4 regions of the Terrisporobacter hibernicus genome follow, and region 2 is predicted to be linked to each of the others. Evidence: riboswitches for the same ligand, from Rfam matches in the RefSeq annotation. Region 2 holds a riboswitch; each other region holds the start of a gene.
What was found. Region 2 has a riboswitch for glycine ahead of gcvPA (aminomethyl-transferring glycine dehydrogenase subunit GcvPA). Riboswitches for the same ligand answer to the same signal wherever they lie in the genome.

Region 1 (5,143 bases), 120 kb from region 2:
ATTCTATATGATCTGGATTTCCTTTTGGAACTATACCTCCAGAAGTAACAAGAGCTATCTTAGCTTTAGATAAGTCCTTAATTGCTAAATTTGGAGCTACTCTATCAAAATCAGGCATTGGATACTCAGTTGTAAATTTTTCACCTTTTAATTTTTTGATAAGCATATCTACTGCTCTCTTAGATCCTCTTTCTTTGTCAAAGAAATTTTTTCTTATACCATTTGGCATATATCCCTCTTCAATAGATGCACCTATTTCTTCTCCCTTTGCCAGTTTAAGAGCAAGAGGTGCCATAAATTTAACAGCATCTCTCATACCTACTGCAGAGTTTTTTGTTGGTACCATATAAACTTTATCTTTGAACATATCTGCTCCTGGGTTTTCTACGTACATACCAGTTAATGAAGGTATTCCTAATTCTTCTTTGACAGCAGTAGCTATTGTTCCACAAGCAACACCATATCTACCTGCGTTAAAAGCTGGTCCTGCTATAAATACATCTGGATTATACCCCTTAACCATATCCAAAACTACTTTTTTAGCTTCTTCTAAATTTTCATTAAAATAAGAGTCTCCACATATTACTGTAGCTACTATTTCAGCCTCTCCTTTAAATGCTGCATTAAAAGCAGCCCCTGGCCCTACTATACCATCTCTCACTTCAGGTTTAACATGAGCCATTTCTTCCCCACCTATTTGTGCGAAAAATTGATTTATATATTGAACAACTTTTATCATCTTCAACCCCCCCTCTCACTATCTTGCACTTAATTTATTAAAACCTATTTCATTTGTAGATCCTGTAATAACTTGAAGTTCTGCAACTATTGAGCCATCTGGTTTTAAACTTCCGTCAAATCCACCAGCTATAACATCTGCAACCTCTGGATATCCTATTACTTTATCCATTGGAGATAGTGTAATTAATTCGTTTGCATTTCCTCCTGTTACAACTGCATTTGCTAAAGAATCAGCATCAGCTAATGATTGAGATTTTCCATCTCTACCTGCATATTCGTCTGTTATTATTACTGTTTTTATTCCTTTTTCTTCTATCTTTTTACAGTTCATTATTAAGTCAGTGTCTGGATTTCCAAATCCTTCTTCGTTGATTATTACACCATCAACTCCTAAAAACTCTGCTAATTTGGCACTCCAGTTAGAAGATCTTTCTTTATCAGCAAGATAAACATTCTCGTTTGTTATTATTACACCAACAAAGTTTAACTCTTTACCATGTTTTTCAAATAAATCATGAATAACTGGGTTGTTTACGTGATGATAAGTTGTGTTTTTGTCACATGCAGAAACACAGTTACCACTTACTATTGCTCCGTCCATTACTTCTGTTGGATAAATCAAAGTAGATATTGTTTTCTTAGCATCTACACCATATACATAAGTGTCATGTAATAAACCTTGGGTTTGAAGCATATACACATAAGCTACTCTTGGTAGTTCTGGGTATTTTTTGTATCCTTCAATTATTGAATCTGTTTCATAAACTTCTACTTCATCTGGAGTTATGTCTTTAGCTAACTCTCCTAAGTATATAGCTGCTTTGTATCCTGCAAATCTTAAAGCCGCCTCATGGTTATGTTGTTTTAATCCATCAATTGGCTCACAAACTACTACTAAGTTACAAAGCTTAGAAAATGGAGTATATTTTGCACCTTCGCCGCTCATATCAATAATACCCTCTTGGAATCCAACTATCTTACCTGTTGTAACTACTGCTGAACCTTTAAGTACATTAGTTTTTCCGCTACCTACAGTAGTAACTTTACTAATCATACCTGGGAATATTCCTCCTGGTCCTTCAACCTTTACCCTTGGTTCTATTACATCTTTAACTGGCATTATACGTGTACTATCTCCCGGTCTAGCAATATCTAATTGAATAGATTTAATATTTTCATCTTCCATTAATAAGTCTATTAATTCTTGCTTATTAACATAGATAACACCATTTTCTACTTTTGAAACATCTGAAAAGCATATGTCATTTACCTTTACATATCCTAATTCTAATTTCAAAATAATCACCTCCAAATATTTTAATTTCTAACTAGGTTTAACATGATTATTTAAAAGCCCATTTAAGACTTATAAATCTTTTTTATTTATATCTTTTGAAATAATTTATATGTGACATGCTACAGATGTGTTAAAATAGCAAAATTTTGCAACAAAAAAAGCAGAAAGTAAGATAGCTTTCTGCTCTGTATTTAACCTGAGAGTTTCCTCTAAAAGAGTTGCCCCTTCGGTGCAATATGCTTTATCCTGTTGTATTATTTGCTTTCCAGAGTTAAGTCCTACTACGGTCCTTTTGCCTGAGATCATCTTAAGTGCTCGCTTAGCACTAAATTATTCCTTCGGCTCTTAATTTAATAAGTCTCTCCCGCAGTAATCAACCTTTATAATATGCATTTTTATTGACATATTTGTTTACTAGAAAAATAGGATATAAAAATTTTTTACACTTGTTTTATAAATTATTTTTATATTACTTATATTATATAAATATTTTCTATAATTTTCAATAAGTTTTCTAATTTTTTATAACAATAAAAAAGGAATATCACAGTACAAGTAAAACATTATCTGTGATATTCCTTTTTAGTATGTGGTTAAGCCATTAAACTAAGCTTCAAATATAGTATTTCCTTATTTCACAACTTTCATTACATTAATATTTTTTAGTATCCTAGCTAAATTTCACTTGCTAACTTTGCTCCTCCAAATATGCCTGCATCATTTCCTAATGTTGCTAATTTAAACTCTGTATCAGCAGTTGCATGGAAAGCATTCTGTGAGTAATGTTTTTTTATATTCTCCAATAACATATCTCCCGCTTTTGAAACTCCACCACCTATAACAAAGACCTCTGGGTTACAAATACAAGATATATTCGATAAAGCGCGACCTAATATGGAGCTAAACTTCTCTACAACTCTCACAGACAATTCATCATTTTCTTTGGCAAAATCAAATACATCTTTAGCTGTAATATTTTCAATATTTCTTAATTTAGATTCACAACTTTCTTTTTCTAAAATTTCTCTTCCTAATCTTGCTATTCCAGTTGCTGAAGCATATTGTTCTAAACAACCTTTTCTACCACAATTGCAACTTATTTTTTCATGAGGATTAACATTCATATGACCAATCTCTCCACCAGAACCAGTGTATCCAGCTATTACATTATTATTTATAATAACTCCTCCACCTACTCCAGTTCCTAAAGTAACCATTATCATATTTTCGTATCCTTTTCCTCCACCTTTATACATTTCACCTAGTGCAGCAATATTTGCATCATTTGCCACTTTTATAGGAATTCTCAGTAATTCTTGTAAAGTTGTTGACACGTTAAATACTTGCCATCCTAGATTTACACTTCCCAATATAGTTCCATCATCTTTTACAGGTCCTGGCACTCCAACCCCTGCTCCTAATAATTCATCTTTAGATATATTTCTTTCTTCTAATAAGCTATTTATAGACTCTGTAATATCAGATAAGATATATTTTCCATTATCTATCTTTCTAGTTTCAATTTCCCACTTATGCAATAATTCACCTTCAACATTAAATAAACCAAGTTTTACTGTAGTTCCTCCTATATCAATTCCTAACGAATATTTCTTCATATATACCCCTCCTATTTGCTATGTTTATTGATTGATTTAACTTTAAATATTTCTATTATATAAAACCTTACTTTTCATTTTATCTACTAAAGATTCTTTTTCAATTAACTTAGTGTTGATTATATAATATTTTTCACCTGGATCTTTACTTTCCAATTTATCCATCATTATTTTAGCAACATATTGGCCTAAATATTTTCCATTTGCCTCATGTATGGACTTCTCATCCTCATCTTCAAAGAACAGTGCATTTTCTAAATCTTGATTTATACTTACTGAAACAAAAGGAAACTCTGTATCCTTTAAAAACTCAGTAGTAATTTTATCTTCTTCCTCGTGAAATAATAAAATCCCTTCAACAAAGTTACTTTGTATAAACCTATTAATCCAGGTATCATCTTCTTCTTTAAAAGCATACATAATAAAATAATCTCTATCTTTTGCACAATTGCTTATACCTCTAAAAACTTGAAGAAAGAAAGGATGATAAAAGGAATCACAAATCCATTGTGGTATAATTACTGCTAATATCTTCGTTCTTTTGTTTGCCAGACCTCTAGCCATTTCATTTGGAACATAGTTTAGTTTTTTTACTGCATCCCAAACCTTTGTTTTTGTCTTTTCACTAATTTTGCTACTATCCGAAAGTACTCTAGATACTGTAGAGACAGCAACATTAGCTTCTTTGGCTACATCTTTAATTGTAACTTTCATCCTCGTCTCCCCAATTTATATAACATTTTTTATTCATTGTAACTATATTCTTCATTATATTATATTTTAAGTTATAATCAAATACTTCTACTTAGGAAGTTTCATCCTCATATAAAAATCTTTACTATTTTTGCACTAAAAAAGCCCTCTTTTTTATTTTTTATTACTTAAAAAGAGGACCTTATTTTAAAATATTATATTTATATATTCCTTACAATTAGGACACTTATCACCTTTTACATGAGAATTTGTTGTGTAAATATCCCTAGTTACAAGATTATATCCACAGTTTGGACAATAGGTATTATTATCTACACCTGCTACATTTCCCACATAAACATAATTTAAATATTTTTTAGCTTCTTCCTTTGCTTTCATAATATCTTCTACTAATGTAGGTTCATTTTTCATTTTATAATTGGGAAAATATCTGTTTAAATGGAGAGGAATGTTTTTATCTATGAATGATAAAAACTTTGCAATTTCAACTATTTCATCTATAGAATCATTTTCATCCCTAACCATCAAAGTGGTTATTTCTACATGAGTATATTTATTAGCTATCTTTATAGTTTCTAAAACTGGATCTATTGTAGCTCCACAAATTTCATTATAATATTTTTTTGTAAATCCTTTTAAATCTATATTCATTGCATCAATAAAAGGCAAAATTTTTTCTAAAGGCTCTTTATTTACAAATCCGTTAGTCACTAAAACTACACTAATACTCTTATCGTATTCTTTTATTTTTTTAGCTACATCATAAATATATTCG
Region 2 (5,143 bases):
TCATCATAAGTCCTGTATATTCTCCATGCGCTCCTGCAGAAGGCTGTAAAGTTACCTCATCCATACCTGTTATTTCACATAACATTTCTGATAAATTGTACATTAATTCTAAAGATCCTTGTGACGTTTCAATTGATTGATAAGGATGCATATTAGTAAATTTACTAAGTGAAGCCATGTCTTCGTTTATTTTTGGATTATATTTCATAGTACAAGATCCTAGAGGGTAAAATCCTGTATCAACACCAAAATTCTTATTTGATAATAAAGTGTAATGTCTTACTACATCTAATTCACTTAATTCAGGTAATTCTAAGTCAGTTTTCTTTATCATATTATGATCTAGCATTTCATCTAGTTTTGATAATTCTACGTCTAGTTTTGGAAGGGAATAAGCTTTTCTTCCTTCTTTAGAACTTTCAATTAATAAGCTATTATATTCTTTCATTTTACATTCCCTCCATAATTCTCATTAATTTATCTATTTCGTCCACACTTCTTTTTTCTGTTACACAAATCATAGTACAACCTGCTAATTCTGGATAATCTTTGCCTAAATCATATCCTCCAAGTATGTTATTTTCTAATAATTTTTTATTTAGCTCATCTACTTCAATTGGTGATTTAACCACAAATTCATTAAAAAATCTTCCTTTAAATAATGGTTGGAATTTTTCACCTTCACTTATTTTTTTAACTGCATAATGTGATTTTTGCATATTTTGCATTGCCACTTCTTCATAACCCTTTTTTCCCATAGTTGCCATATAAATTGCTGAATTCAAAGCACATAAACCTTGGTTTGAGCATATATTTGAAGTTGCTTTTTCTCGTCTAACATGCTGTTCTCTAGTTTGAAGAGTTAAACAGTAACATCTATTTCCATCTCTATCTACTGTTTGACCCACTACCCTACCAGGCATTTTTCTGATTAAACCTGACTTTATAGCTAAAAATCCCACATATGGTCCACCATAGTTCAATGCATTGCCTAAAGGTTGTGCATCTCCAACAGCCACATCTGCCCCCACCTCTCCTGGAGATTTTAGTACACTTAAAGTTATTGGATTTACACTTAATACGTACATTGCTTTTTTGTCATGAGCTATTTGCCCGACTTCATCCACGTCTTCTATAACACCAAAAAAGTTAGGGTTTTGAAGTAGTACGCAAGCAGTATCCTCGTCTACTACTTCATTCAATCTATTTAAATCCGTCATACCTGACTCCCTATCATAATCAACTTCCACAACTTCACAATTATTAAATTGTAAATAAGTTTTTAATACTTTTCTTGTTTCTGGATGAACAGTTTTTCCTACTACTACTTTTTTACGTCTAGTTTTAGAAACTGCTAATAAACACCCTTCCACTGCCGCTGTAGCACCATCATACATAGATGCATTTGCTATATCCATTTTTGTTATTTCTGCTATCATTGATTGGAATTCAAATATACTTTGTAATGTTCCTTGACTTATTTCTGCTTGGTATGGTGTATATGCTGTGTTAAATTCACTTCTTGATGTAATATGTTTTATTATTGAAGGTATATAATGATCATAAGCACCTGCTCCTAAAAAACAAGTTAATTCTTCTGTACTTATATTTTTATCTGCTATGCTTTTTACTATTTGACTAACTTCTAATTCTGATTTTGATTCTTCTAACTGTAAATCTCTTTTTAATTTTAAACTATCTGGTATGTCTGAGAATAAATCGTCTATTGAATTTACTTTGCATGCTTTAAGCATTTTTTCTTCATCTTCATGAGTTGCTGGTATATATGAATATTGCTTATATTCTTCTTTTACTATTTCTGATTTTTTATATTGTTTTTTATAAAAAGGTTTCTTTACTATTACTGCACTTACAAGTTTTTTTCTTACTCTTACTCCTATTTCACTTCCAATTTTGGCATGATTACTATCTATTATTGCCATTCCTATAAATTTATCTAAAGTTGGTGATTTAAGCCCTGTAGTAACAAATCCTATAACACTACCATCTACTTCTATTTCATAACCACTTCTTATCATTCCTTTTCCTTGCATTTCAAAAGCAACTAATTTTCTTTGTATTTTTTGTGATTTTAAACTAATTAAAGCTTCTTTTCCTATAAAATTTTCTTTATTTAGTTTAACAAATATTCCTAAACCTACTTCTATAGGAGATATTTTTTCACTTAATTCATTACCATAAAGAGGTAAGTTTACTTCCGCTCTTAAAGTATCCCTAGCTCCAAGACCTACTGGTGTTATATTTTCTTTTCCCACTTCCAAAATATCATTCCATATTTTATCTACTACATTTTCGTCACAGTATATTTCAAATCCATCTTCTCCAGTATAACCCGTTCTTGAAACTATACATTTTTCTCCACAAACCTCTACATTATTTTTAAATTTGTAAAACTCTATATCACTTAAATTTATATTTACTAACTTAGATAATATATCTTCAGCTTTTGGACCTTGTATTGCCAATTGAGAAATATTACTAGATATGTTATTTATATTTACGTCAAATTTTTCACTTTGTTTTGTAATCCATTCATAGTCTTTATCTATATTACCAGCATTGATTACTAGTAAATAGTTTTCTTCACTTACCATATAAACTAACATATCATCTACTGTCATTCCATTTTCGTAGCACATTGGTGAGTATATAATTTCTTCTGCTTTCAGGTTTGTAATGTCATTTGTAATTAAATACTGTATAAAATTAAATGCGTCTTTACCCTTAACTTCAACTTCTCCCATATGAGAAACATCAAATAGCCCGGCACTTCTTCTTACATAGTCATGTTCTTTAGTTGCACTTGTATACTCTAATGGCATTTCCCATCCTACAAATTCAAACATTTTTGCATTTAATTTTTCATGTGTAGAAAATAATTTAGTTCTTTTTAGCTCCATACATTCTATCATTCTCCTACTCCCCCATCACATTTTATATATATACGTAAAAAAGAGGATATGCAGACACTATAAATAGTAGCCACATATCCTCTGTTCATTTACCTGAAAGTTTTAGTGAGATAATCTCATTTTCTTCTTCGGTGACTTTCACTCTTAATGAGCAAAGTCTTTCCAGAGTTCCATCAATTTACGATATTCTTGCCTGAAAGTTTCTCTGAAAATTTAATGGCGATTTTCAGATTGCTTCTTCGGCCTTTTTACCTAGGTAAAAATGTCTCTCGTAAATCTCACTTGGATTTATTTAATTCTAAAATTATTGTATGTGAGTTCATAATATTTTTCAACTGTTTTTGTTCATTTTCTTATATGTTTTTTCCGATTTTTTCGACAATTTAAAATTGTGTGATAAATATACAAAAGTGCTTATAAAAGTTATAAGCACTTTTATCGTACATTAAAGTTACTTAGTAAAAATCAATAGACTTTCCCCAACTTTAGCCCTTATAGTTTTAGTATGAATTGCTGAACAACCATTATTTCTTTTCTAAATTCGCAGTGGTTAAATCTGCTACATATAAGTTTTTCTTATATAGCTTGTGAAAATTTAGGTAATTTCACTATGAATTTTTTCCATACAACTCCTATTGTTATAATTTTTAACGGTATCATAATAGCTTCTTTAAGTAAACGTGTTGGCAATAATCCTATAAATCCTTTACCCATTAAAATAGACAGCCAATAAGTATCTAGACCTAAATTTAAAATTATGTCTATAACTAAAACAGCTCCTATTATTCTTGTCCATGTAACTGGCTTATTATGTAAAAATACTCCATATACTACCCCTGCCAATATTGCAGTAAGTGTGAATCCTGGGAAAAATGCTCCTGTTGGAAATAGTACAACTCCTATAATATCAGCGATCCCATTTGCCACACCTGCCCATATTGGCCCATACATAGTAGCAATTATAGCCACTGGTACAAAACCAAATCCTATTCTAACTATAGGTGTTTGTATAGAGCAGAATCTAGTTAATATAATTTGTAATGCAACTAATAAACTAGTCTGAACTAGTCTTTTAACATTAATTTTTTTATTCATAAATTTCCTCCTAAATTGGGCTCGCACATAAATATGTGATTTATGTGTGGAGTTATCAAAAATAATAAATATTATATATATTTCTATTATTATTTATTGATTAGTCTATCTATGAAATTTAAATAACTTAATTAAATTGTAACACAAGGTTTCAATAATGATTAGATTATTAACCTTTTTCGTTCCAAATACAATAAATAATACTATATAAATAAAAAAAGACACATAAATATAATATTTATGTATCTTAATTATTGTTGAATTTTATAATTCTAATAATAGTATGGAGAAGAGAACATAAATAAAAATGTTCCTAATGTACCTATCAATAATAAAAAAACTAGAGTTATTATGGCTAGTATTATTGGTATTGCTATATTAACTCCACCTTTATTTAATATTAATCTTTGTTTTATTTCGTCTCCCATGTTTATGAAAGAGTTTAATTGTTTTTGTATGTGCTTTAAGTAAGCTATATTTCCGTATAACCCTGAAATAACTGCTATTGCTATACTTATAATTAATGAAAAAGATGGCATTAATGATCCAATTAATATATCTGCTATAATAAGTCCAAAACCTATAGTATACATTTTTCTATATAAAAACCACCATGAATTAAAGAAAAATGCGGCCCAGTTCCAACTAGTAGATTTATAGAGTTCTTGGATTTCCTTAAATTTAGGTATATAGTATTCTTCTTTCTTTTGTATAAAGTTAACCATATCTATATTATCAAAATCTGCTTTATAATTTTCATCATAATTACTATCTGTAAAACTTCTATATGTTTCATTATTTTTTATAGTGTCTTTAATATTTTCAGTAGCATTTTTTACATTATCCTCTATTGTTATTAATTTATTTCCACAGTTTGTACAAAACTTAGCATTTTTTGAACTTTTTTTCCCACATTTTGAGCAATATATGAACTTATTTTCCTCAGACATAACTTTCTCTCCTTAAATTTTTTAATAAGTATTTTTATTTTACTATTATTAATATATTCTTACAATAGAGTCTAATATGATAATACACTAGTAGGTTACTTTATATACAATAAAAGCCAGAAGATTTCTCTTCTGACTTAATTTATTATTTGGTTAAAGATATAT
Region 3 (5,143 bases), 120 kb from region 2:
TATCAAAATCTTCAAAGAAGGATCCATCACATGTAGCACAATATGATACGCCTTTTCCTATATATTCTTTTTCATTTGCACAACCTATTGGTCTTGATGAAGCTCCTGTAGCTATTATTACAGCTTTAGCTTGATAAGTGTCTTTTTTACCTTTTAGTTCTTTTACTGAACCGTCTAAATTAACTGATTCTATACTATCAATAGCAAATTCAGCGCCAAAGTGTAATACTTGTTTATGCATTCTTTCTATTAATGATGGTCCTGATTCTCCTTCTAAGCATCCTGGATAGTTTTCTACCTCAGAAGTTAATGCTATTTGACCACCTTCTTTTTTCTTTTCTAATACTAAAGTACTAAGTCTTGCTCTTCCTGCATATAATGCAGCTGAAAGTCCTGCTGGACCTCCTCCTATGACAATAACATCATATATTTTACTCATTATATCCCCATCCCATATTATTAAATTTTTTAGATTCTAGAATCTTTAATGTGAGCAACAAAGCTGTCTGAAATTTCATGGCGCCTAGGCAGTGGCTTAAAGTAGTAAAATCCGCATCTTGTTGGCCACATGAAGTGTTTCGCCCACACGTCGCTCAAGCAAATCGAGTTTTTATTCAAATACAGTTTGGTCTTCAACTTCAGTTTGTAAAGCTTTTAATGCTTTTGTAACTAACTCTTTTCTTATTTTCTTTTCTTCATCTAATGATAATGCTGGATTTCCAAGAGGATGAGGTATTGCTATAGTTGGCACTATTCTGTTAGCTCCAACTGTTAAAGAAATAGGAACTACTGTACACATGTGTACTACTGGTATTCCAGCTCTTTCTATTTCTTTTACCATCGTTGCACCGCAACGAGTACAAGTACCTCACGTAGAAGTTAGGATTACAGCATTTACACCATCTGCAACTAATTCTTTAGCTATTTCACCAGCATACTTCTTAGCATTTGCAACTGCAGTTCCGTTACCAACAGTTGTATAGAAGTACTGATGTAAACTTCCTATTACACCTTGTTCTTCAAATTCTCTAAGAACATCTACTGGTAAAACTCTGTCTGGCTCTTCATTTGCATAAACTGGGTCATATCCACCATGAGCAGTTTCATGATCAGCACTACTTAAATGTTTGAATGAACCTATATCGTATTTGCCATATTTAGAAGCACTTGAAGATTCTATATGATCTGGATTTCCTTTTGGAACTATACCTCCAGAAGTAACTAAAGCTATTTTAGCGCTACTTAAATCAACAACAGCCTTATTTGGCTCTACTCTATCAAAATTAGGCATTGGGTATTCAGTAGTAAACTCTTTTCCTTTTAACTTTTTGATTAGCATCTCTACAGCTCTCTTAGATCCTCTGTCACTATCAAAGAAGTTCTTTCTTACACCATTTGGCATATATCCTTCTTCTTTTGATGCTCCTATAGGTTCCTTTTTGCCTAATTTAAGTGCAAGAGGTGCCATAACTTTAACAGCATCTCTCATACCTACTGCAGAGTTTCTAGTTGGTACCATGTAAACTTTTTGTTTGAACATGTCAGCACCCGGATTTTCTATATACATACCTGTTAAAGATGGTATCCCTAACTCATCTTGTACAGCTGTAGCTATAGTACCACAAGCAACACCGTATCTACCTGCATTAAATGCTGGTCCAGCTATAAATATATCTGGATTATATTGTTTAACCATTTCTAAAACTTCTTTTTTAGCTTCTTCTAAGTTTTCATTGAAATAAGAATCACCACATATTACAGTAGCTACTATCTCAGCTTCTCCTTTAAATGCTGCGTTGAAAGCAACACCTGGCCCTACTATACCTTCTCTTACTTCAGGCTTAACATGAGCCATTTCTTCTCCACCTATTTGTGCGAAAAATTGATTTATATATTGAACAACTTTTATCATCTTCAAACCCCCCTCTCACTATCTTGCACTTAATTTATTAAATCCAAGTTCATTAGTAGCTCCAGTTATTACTTGAAGCTCTGCAACTATTGATCCATCTGGTTGTAAACTTCCATCAAATCCACCAGCTATAACATCTGCAACTTCTGGATATCCTATTACTTTATCCATTGGAGGAAGGGTAACAACCTCATTTGCATTACCTCCTGTTACAACTGCATTTGCTAAAGAATCCGCATCTGCTAATGATTGAGATTTTCCATCTCTACCAGCATACTCATCTGTAACTATAACTGTTTTTATTCCTTTTTCTTCTATTTTCTTACAGTTCATTATTAAGTCTGTATCTGGGTTACCAAATCCTTCTTGAGTTATAACTACACCATCAACTCCTAAGAACTCTGCTAGTTTGGCACTCCAGTTAGAAGATCTCTCTTTGTCAGCAAGATAAACGTTTTCATTTGTAAGGATTACCCCTACAAAGTTTAATTCTTTACCATGCTTTTCAAATAAATCATGTATAACTGGGTTATTTAAGTGATGATAAGTTGTGTTTTTATCACATGCAGAAACACAGTTACCACTTACGACTGCGCCATCCATTATTTCAGTTGGATTTATTAAAGTAGATATAGTTTTCTTAGCATCTACTCCATAAACATAAGTGTCATGTAATAATCCTTGAGTTTGAAGCATATACACATAAGCTACTCTTGGTAGTTCTGGGTATTTTTTATATCCTTCTATTATTGAATCTGTTTCATAAACTTCTACTTCGTCTGGAGTTATGTCTTTAGCTAACTCTCCTAAGTATATAGCTGCTTTGTATCCTGCAAATCTTACAGCTTCTTCGTGATTATGTTGCTTTAAACCATCTGCTGGTTCACAAACTACTACTAAGTTATTTAACCCTGAGAAAGGTGTGTATTTAGCCCCTTCTCCACTCATATCTATTATTCCTTCTTGGAAACCTACTATTTTCCCTGTTGTTACTACAGCAGAACCTTTAAGTACGTTAGTTTTTCCCGAGCCCACTGTTGTTACCTTATTCATCATGCCTGGGAATATTCCTCCTGGTCCTTCAACTTTAACTCTTGGCTCTATAACGTCTTTAACTGGCATAATACGAATACTATCCCCTGGTTTTGCTATTTCTAAATCTACTGATTTGATATTCTCATCTTCCATTAATAAGTCAATTAACTCTTGCTTATTAACATAAATTACTCCATCTTCCACTTTTGAAACATCAGAAAAACATATGTCTTTAATTTTTACATATCCTAATTCCAATTTCAAAAAAATCACCTCCAAAAATTTTATTTGATTTACAAAAATTTTATTTACTTGAACTAGGTATTTATTTAAAAGCACAAAATAAGTGCTATTAAAACATATTACTATTTCTATGGAATAATAAATTCTGCTAAATATGCTCTATTTACTTGAGAGCGTTTTCAATTATTGATAAATCTACAATTTTAAAATCATCTACTATTCTATTGGTTAATTCAACAGTGTAATCTTTATCTTTTTTAAATTTGTCATATGTTAAAATTGCATTTTCAATAATTGTCAAAGATTTGTAATCTAGGGATTCTTTATAATCAGATATTAGGACTGATTTATATGGAGTTTCATTTGGTTTTATGCTACTAGACAGAGGGTGAGTTAACAGTATATGTCCTTCATGAATTCTATCTCTTACATAAAGTAAGATTTCTTTAAAAGAGCATTCCTTATAATAAACCTTATAATCACTTTTGTATTTTTCATATACTTTATTGTTGTTAGTTATTATCATTTTATATCCCCCAGAACAGTTCTATTTTTTTGCAATAAAATAGCAGAAAGCCCCTAGCTTTCTGCTCTGTATTTAACCTGAGAGTTTTCCTCTATTTGCATAGAGTTGCCCCTTCGGTGCATATATTTATAGATTAAACTTAATGATGTCTTGCTTTCCAGAGTTAAGTCGTACTACGGTCCTTTTGCCTGAGATCATCACCAACATCCGCTTAATGTTGGCTTATTCCTTCGGCGCTTTTTTACAAGTCTCTCCCGTAATAGTCATCCTTAATATAATAATTGTATTATTCTAATTATTGTGCAATATAATAATGGTCTTATTATTCATTCATTTAAAGTTTCTATTTATTTATAATTTTTTTCTATTTTAATTAGATTATAATTAATTATCTCTATAATAAGCAACAAGTTTTTTTATATTTTTCAATATATTTATTTTTTTCCATATTTATTAATTTATATGTTAAGGATGACTATTTATAACCTTTTATTTTCAACTTTTAGTACTTACAAAATTGCTCTCTTATAGTAGTCATTTCATTAACTATATCGTCCACATCAAGTACCATTTCCATCATCCCTATTTGATCATCATATACATTTAGTTCAAATTCTTTTTTTATTTCCGGTTCACAAGCATGATATACTTGAAGTCCTAACTGGACTCCTGTCAATGGACCTGCATATGTTGGGTCACCAGCCGTAACTGTTTCTGCAGCAAGACCTGCCGCTTCACCTTCAGCTGCACCTAATAAAACCACAACATTTTCTGCACCAAATTCTTCAGCAAATTCCTTCACTCTTTTTTGGTTTTCTAAGTCCATTGCTCCAGCAGCAGTTCAGACAAAACATTCAGTTGAAGAAAATACAACTTCTCCACCTGCAGTTTTGACACATTCTTCTATTGCTGGACCAGGTATACCATCCCTGTCACCAATTATGATGACTTTCTTCTTTTCTAATATACTCATTAAAAATACCTCCTGATCTAAATTTTATTTTTATATGTTTACATTGAGCATGTCAAGTCGTTAAGATATTGCTCAATGTAAACATGGTTTAAATTTTATTCGAATACAGTTTGATCTTCTATTTCAGTTTGTAATGCTTTAAATGCTTTTGTTATAAGATTTCTTCTTATTTTCTTTTCTTCTTCCAATGGTAGTGCTGGATTTCCAAGAGGATGAGGTATTGCTATAGTTGGTACTATTCTATTAGCTCCAACTGTTAAAGAAATAGGTACTACTGTACACATGTGTACTACTGGTATTCCAGCTCTTTCTATTTCTTTTACCATCGTTGCACCGCAACGAGTACAAGTGCCTCACGTACTAGTTAGAATTACAGCATCAACACCATCAGCCTTCAATTCCTCTGCATATTTTGCAGCAAATCCTTTTGCATTAGCAACTGAAGTTCCATTTC
Region 4 (5,143 bases), 750 kb from region 2:
GTTCTTATTGTTTCCTTTTCGTAATCTGTTACTTTTCCGCTTTTTGCATTTACATCTATTTCGTACTTATAACTTCCTTTTGTCAATTCTCCTTCGTACTCTGGAGTATTATCATTATCTAGTCTAAATTTAACTATTTTCGCTCCCGGAACTTTCTTTAACATTATTTCCTTTGCTTTTGTACTTCCTATAAGTTTAGATGCTGCATCCGCCGCTCCTACTTGTGATAATGCTGTTGATGATGTAAGAATTACACCTAAAGCTACTGCTACCATTTTGTTTAATTTCATTGAAATCTCTCCTTTTTTATTTTTTACACTATATATACAAAGGTTAAGTTCTATTTTGGGTACCTTTTTTATAAAAAAGTAAAAATTTTTTTAAAAGTTTTTAAAAATTTCAATAAAACATTCAAAACATGATATTTTAGCTTATTTTTTCTCCATCTGATTTATTTTTTTCATCTAAATAATCTAGGTACAATTTAGTTTCAGATATGATTATTGGCGATAAGGCAAGTAAAGCAATTAAATTTGGTAGTGCCATAAGGCCATTTACAATATCAGCTATAATCCAAACCATTTCTAATTTTAAAAATGCTCCAAGCAACACCATAAGTACAAATAAACCTCTAAACAAATTTATTTTTTTTACCCCAAATAAAAATTCAAAGCATCTTTCTCCATAATAGCTCCATCCAAGGATAGTTGTAAATGCAAATAAACTTAAACTTATTGTTAAAAATATCGGTCCTGAATTTGGAAGTATTGATGCAAAAGCTGATTGAGTCATCAGGGCTCCATTTAAATCACTTTGCCAAACACCTGAAATAATTAAAGATACTCCTGTTAAAGTACAAATTATTATACTATCTATAAATGTACCAGTCATTGATATTAGTCCTTGTTCTGCTGGCCACTTAGTTTTTGCTGCTGCAGCTGCAATAGGAGCACTTCCAAGACCTGACTCATTTGAAAATACTCCACGAGCTATACCATTTCTAATAGCCATAGATACAGTTGCTCCTATAAAACCTCCCGTAGCCGCTTGACCAGTAAAGGCACTTTTAAATATTAATGTAAATGTTTCTGGTATTAATGTATAAAATTTCCCCAAAATAGTAAGACATATTAATATATATGCTACTGTCATAAAAGGAACTATTTTAGTTGCCACCTTGGATATACTTTGCAGCCCTCCAAATACAACTAACGCAACGCAAATCGCTAATATAACTCCTGTTATTTTAGGGTCTATATTAAAAGACCCTTGTACTGCATCTGTGATTGAGTTTACTTGTGAAAATGTACCTATACCTAAAAGGGCTACTAGTATACCACTTATAGCAAAAAATAATGCTAATGGTCTCCATTTTTCACCCATACCATTTACTATATAATACATGGGACCACCAGATACCTGGCCATTTTTATCTTTAGTTCTAAATTTTATAGCAAGTAAACCTTCTGAATATTTGGTTGCCATTCCAAAGAATGCAGCAAGCCACATCCAAAATAATGCTCCTGGTCCACCAGCTTTGATTGCCGTAGCAACTCCAACTATATTACCTGTTCCTATTGTTGCTGCAAGAGCTGTACATAAAGCTCCAAAACTTGAAATATCACCATTACCTTCATTCTCAGCTTTAAAAATTAATTTTAATGCTTTAGGTAATTTGACAATTTGTATTAATCCCAATCTTACTGTAAGGTAAATACCCGTACCTACTAGTAACACTAATAATGGTGGCCCCCATATAAAACTGTCCACCTTGTTTAATAAGTTAAGAAAATCCATAAAAAACACTCCTTTTGTAATTAAATAATTTAAGTACAAAATCATATAATCCTTTATGAATAAAGACAAGAATAAATTGCATCCTGCATACAATTACAATATGCACTTTGCTAAAAATATAATAATTTGGAATATGCATGAAATGTTAGGCAACTACCTTGCTTAAAATTTACTTTCTTACTCTCCTATGAACGTATTGATAATACAAGAATATATAAAAAGTATTATAGTATCTTAGTAAGTAAAAAAATACTAAATCATAAAGATGATTTAGTATAGGATTTCATACATATTAAAGAAAAGCATAAATATGCTTTACGTATATTCTCTGTCCTTTTGCCTGAGAGATTGAGCAGTTAAGCCTTGCCCCTTCGGCTCCCTTTGCGGGTATCTCCAGAGTTTCCTATTCTTTACAGTCCCACTTTTATAAAAAGTACCTGAGAGTATGACTCCTTCGGTGTGTCCTAAAACAACTCTTCTGTAAAGCTTCATCAGATTATTGACTTGTTAACTTGTAACAATAATAGTATATTATCTTCTAACACTTGTCAAATAGATTAATTTAAATTCCTATAGAAAATTATTTCATTAAAAAATATGGGTTAAAAATAACCCATATTTTTTATTATTATATTTCTATTCTTTTTTCTTTATATTTTATTGATTGAACAAATGAATATACTATTAAACCTTGTGCTATCATTCCACTTACTACCCATACAAAACCGCCTACCATTGGTAAAAGACTTAGTAGTCTTACAACTAACACACCAAGCAAAATCTGCAAATATGGATTTTTATTCTTAAGTATTAGTCTGCCAAGTACTATTCCCATAATCACCGGAGATAAATAAACTACTATAAAGTACATAATCAGTGAAATTACTCCCACAGGTAAGGCTATTATCGTTAGAAATAACAATAAACTAACTATAGGCGTTAATATAAATGATGCCATACCTCCTAAAACAACTGGAAGTGGTTCTTTCACTAATAAATCATCACTTTTGATAAAGAATTTTTTAAATATAGAGTATAAAAGCAATCCAAATATTAAAGATCCTAAAATCGATAAAATAGTTCCAAAACCTAAAAAAGCTTTTAGTTTACTCTCATTAGTAGAATTTTCTATCTTAGTGTATTGTATGTCGTTCATAGATACATTGGAGTTTACAATAGGCTCTTTAGGAGAGTATACTTTTATATCCCCTGTGATTTTACCATTATCCGCAATAATTAACTCATCGCAGTTTACGTTAACATCCCCATTAATTTTACCATTAATTATTATTGTATCACCTGTAGCATAAAAGCCTTCACAACTGCCTTTGAAATTAATATTCTCACCTGCAACGTAAATAGCTTTTGCAGTAGTTTTTTCCCCTATATTAATATCTTGACCAAAAGAAGTTATATTTTTTACATTTTTGCTATTAATACTTAAAGTTTGTGCTCCACATCTTATATTGCCCTTTACCTCATTACTTGTTATGTTGATGGTCTCACCAAGTGCTATAACATCACCATTTACATTATCTTTTACAGTGATCTTTTTACCTGCAGAGTAAATATCACCTAAGACTTCTTTTGAGATATTTATATCTTCATCTAAAGCGAAATAATTAGATGCACTATCTACATTATCTGCAAATGCATTAACTGTTAACAAGAGCATCATCAACAGCGTTAAAATAAAAACCCCTTTTTTCTTCATAATAACATCTCCCCCTGATTATTTTATTGCTATACTCTATCCATATAATCCTTGGTCTCTGTTGGTAATTCTTTATTCTTAAGTTTATATTCAACATCTTCTTTTATAATTGAATAGACAATGGCAAATAAAGGTACACCTATTATCATACCTACTATCCCTAAGAATTTACCTGCCACAAGTATGGCAAACAATATCCAAAATGCTGATATACCAATTGAATCTCCTAATATTTTAGGTCCTATAACGTTTCCGTCAAGTTGCTGTATTATAAATACTAATAACAAGAATACTAAGGCTTTAGTTGGAGAAACAAATAAAATTATAATAAATGATGGTATTGCTCCAATAAATGGACCAAAGAATGGAATTATATTAGTTACACCTATTATTACAGATATTAATAATGTATATGGCATCTTAAATATTGAGAATACTACAAAACTCAATACTCCTATAATAGCAGAGTCAATTATTTTACCACTTAGGAATTTACCAAAAGTTTCATTACTTCTGTAAGTTAATTCAAATATTCTATTTGAAGTTTTAGTTGAGAAAAGTGCACATATAATTTTTCTATTTATAGCAAAGAAGTTTTCTTTATCTATTAATAGATATACAGAAATAATAATTCCAAGAACTATATTCCATATACTTGATGCAATTACTTTCAACATATTTCCTACAATAGGAATTATTTCCTTTGCAAAATCCATAACAAATTGTATGTATTTATCCATTTGTTCTTGTATTAGTGCCGCATATTCTGGGCTTACATTTGTTTCGTTTATTAAATTATTAAATAATCTAGTAACATTATCCACATATTGAGGAACCTCATTGACAAACCCCATTATACTCTCTATTAATTGAGGAACTATAAAGTGTATAAACAAATAGCATATACCTGCAGCTGTTAAATATGTTAATAATAACCCTATACTTCTTTTATGTCCTCTTTTTAAATTAGCAAACCACTGAGTTTTACCCAACATTTTAACTTCATAAAAGTCTAAAATAAAATTAAGCAAATACGCAATAGCAAATCCTATTATAAAAGGATATAATATCCCAATTGCAATACTTATCTTTTCACTAAAAGATCCTATTTGAGATGCTACAAAATAAAAAATTATACTACAGCAGATCACGATTAATGAATATACTGATATAGTGTTGTACTTCGAATTCCAATTTACTTTCATATTTTTTCTCCTGATAAATAATTATTTTCATGCTACTTAGACTGAATAATAACAGTGATTAAGATTGTTAGTGTTAAAACAAGCAACAATGCTTTTTGAAAAAACTTTCCTTGAAATTTCTTATGACCATTATTCTCTTCATATTGTTGTAAACTGCTTATATTATTTTCTTCAATATCAGCTTTAACATACATAAACTTGCTTAAATCAATTAATACTTCTTTCACATTAGTATATTTTTCAGTTCTTCTAATAAGTTTTTTAACCATATTTACTAAGGCAATATTTTCAGTATTAATAGCCACAGTATTCCAGTCAATTCCTCTATCAATTAATTTTAACATTTCCTCTTCATTTTTACCAATACCAAAAGGCATTTTTTTAAAAATTGCATCAAATAAAATTACACCTAAAGAAAAAAAATCAC

Region 1: linked by a shared signal. The riboswitch ahead of JW646_RS05560 (glycine/sarcosine/betaine reductase component B subunit) and the one ahead of gcvPA (aminomethyl-transferring glycine dehydrogenase subunit GcvPA) in region 2 are both predicted to bind glycine.
Region 3: linked by a shared signal. The riboswitch ahead of JW646_RS05545 (GrdX family protein) and the one ahead of gcvPA (aminomethyl-transferring glycine dehydrogenase subunit GcvPA) in region 2 are both predicted to bind glycine.
Region 4: linked by a shared signal. The riboswitch ahead of JW646_RS02585 (alanine/glycine:cation symporter family protein) and the one ahead of gcvPA (aminomethyl-transferring glycine dehydrogenase subunit GcvPA) in region 2 are both predicted to bind glycine.

The regions. Positions count from the first base shown of each region.
Region 1 covers NZ_CP081135.1:1,158,212-1,163,354, forward strand. The annotation lists gene grdB (glycine reductase complex selenoprotein B) at 1-745, opposite strand, end outside; gene JW646_RS05560 (glycine/sarcosine/betaine reductase component B subunit) at 758-2,038, opposite strand; glycine riboswitch at 2,313-2,415, opposite strand; gene JW646_RS05565 (ROK family glucokinase) at 2,713-3,654, opposite strand; gene JW646_RS05570 (LacI family DNA-binding transcriptional regulator) at 3,697-4,368, opposite strand; gene amrS (AmmeMemoRadiSam system radical SAM enzyme) at 4,555-5,143, opposite strand, start outside.
Region 2 covers NZ_CP081135.1:1,275,015-1,280,157, forward strand. The annotation lists gene gcvPB (aminomethyl-transferring glycine dehydrogenase subunit GcvPB) at 1-448, opposite strand, end outside; gene gcvPA (aminomethyl-transferring glycine dehydrogenase subunit GcvPA) at 450-2,933, opposite strand; glycine riboswitch at 3,105-3,215, opposite strand; gene JW646_RS06145 (folate family ECF transporter S component) at 3,510-4,028, opposite strand; gene JW646_RS06150 (DUF2628 domain-containing protein) at 4,301-4,978, opposite strand; gene JW646_RS06155 (ABC transporter permease) at 5,124-5,143, opposite strand, start outside.
Region 3 covers NZ_CP081135.1:1,152,865-1,158,007, forward strand. The annotation lists gene trxB (thioredoxin-disulfide reductase) at 1-439, opposite strand, end outside; gene grdB (glycine reductase complex selenoprotein B) at 611-1,918, opposite strand; gene JW646_RS05540 (glycine/sarcosine/betaine reductase component B subunit) at 1,931-3,211, opposite strand; gene JW646_RS05545 (GrdX family protein) at 3,354-3,716, opposite strand; glycine riboswitch at 3,883-3,983, opposite strand; gene grdA (glycine/sarcosine/betaine reductase complex selenoprotein A) at 4,219-4,689, opposite strand; gene grdB (glycine reductase complex selenoprotein B) at 4,785-5,143, opposite strand, start outside.
Region 4 covers NZ_CP081135.1:528,122-533,264, forward strand. The annotation lists gene JW646_RS02580 (PepSY domain-containing protein) at 1-290, opposite strand, end outside; gene JW646_RS02585 (alanine/glycine:cation symporter family protein) at 427-1,797, opposite strand; glycine riboswitch at 2,116-2,204, opposite strand; gene JW646_RS02590 (hypothetical protein) at 2,426-3,511, opposite strand; gene JW646_RS02595 (AI-2E family transporter) at 3,541-4,716, opposite strand; gene JW646_RS02600 (protein kinase domain-containing protein) at 4,749-5,143, opposite strand, start outside.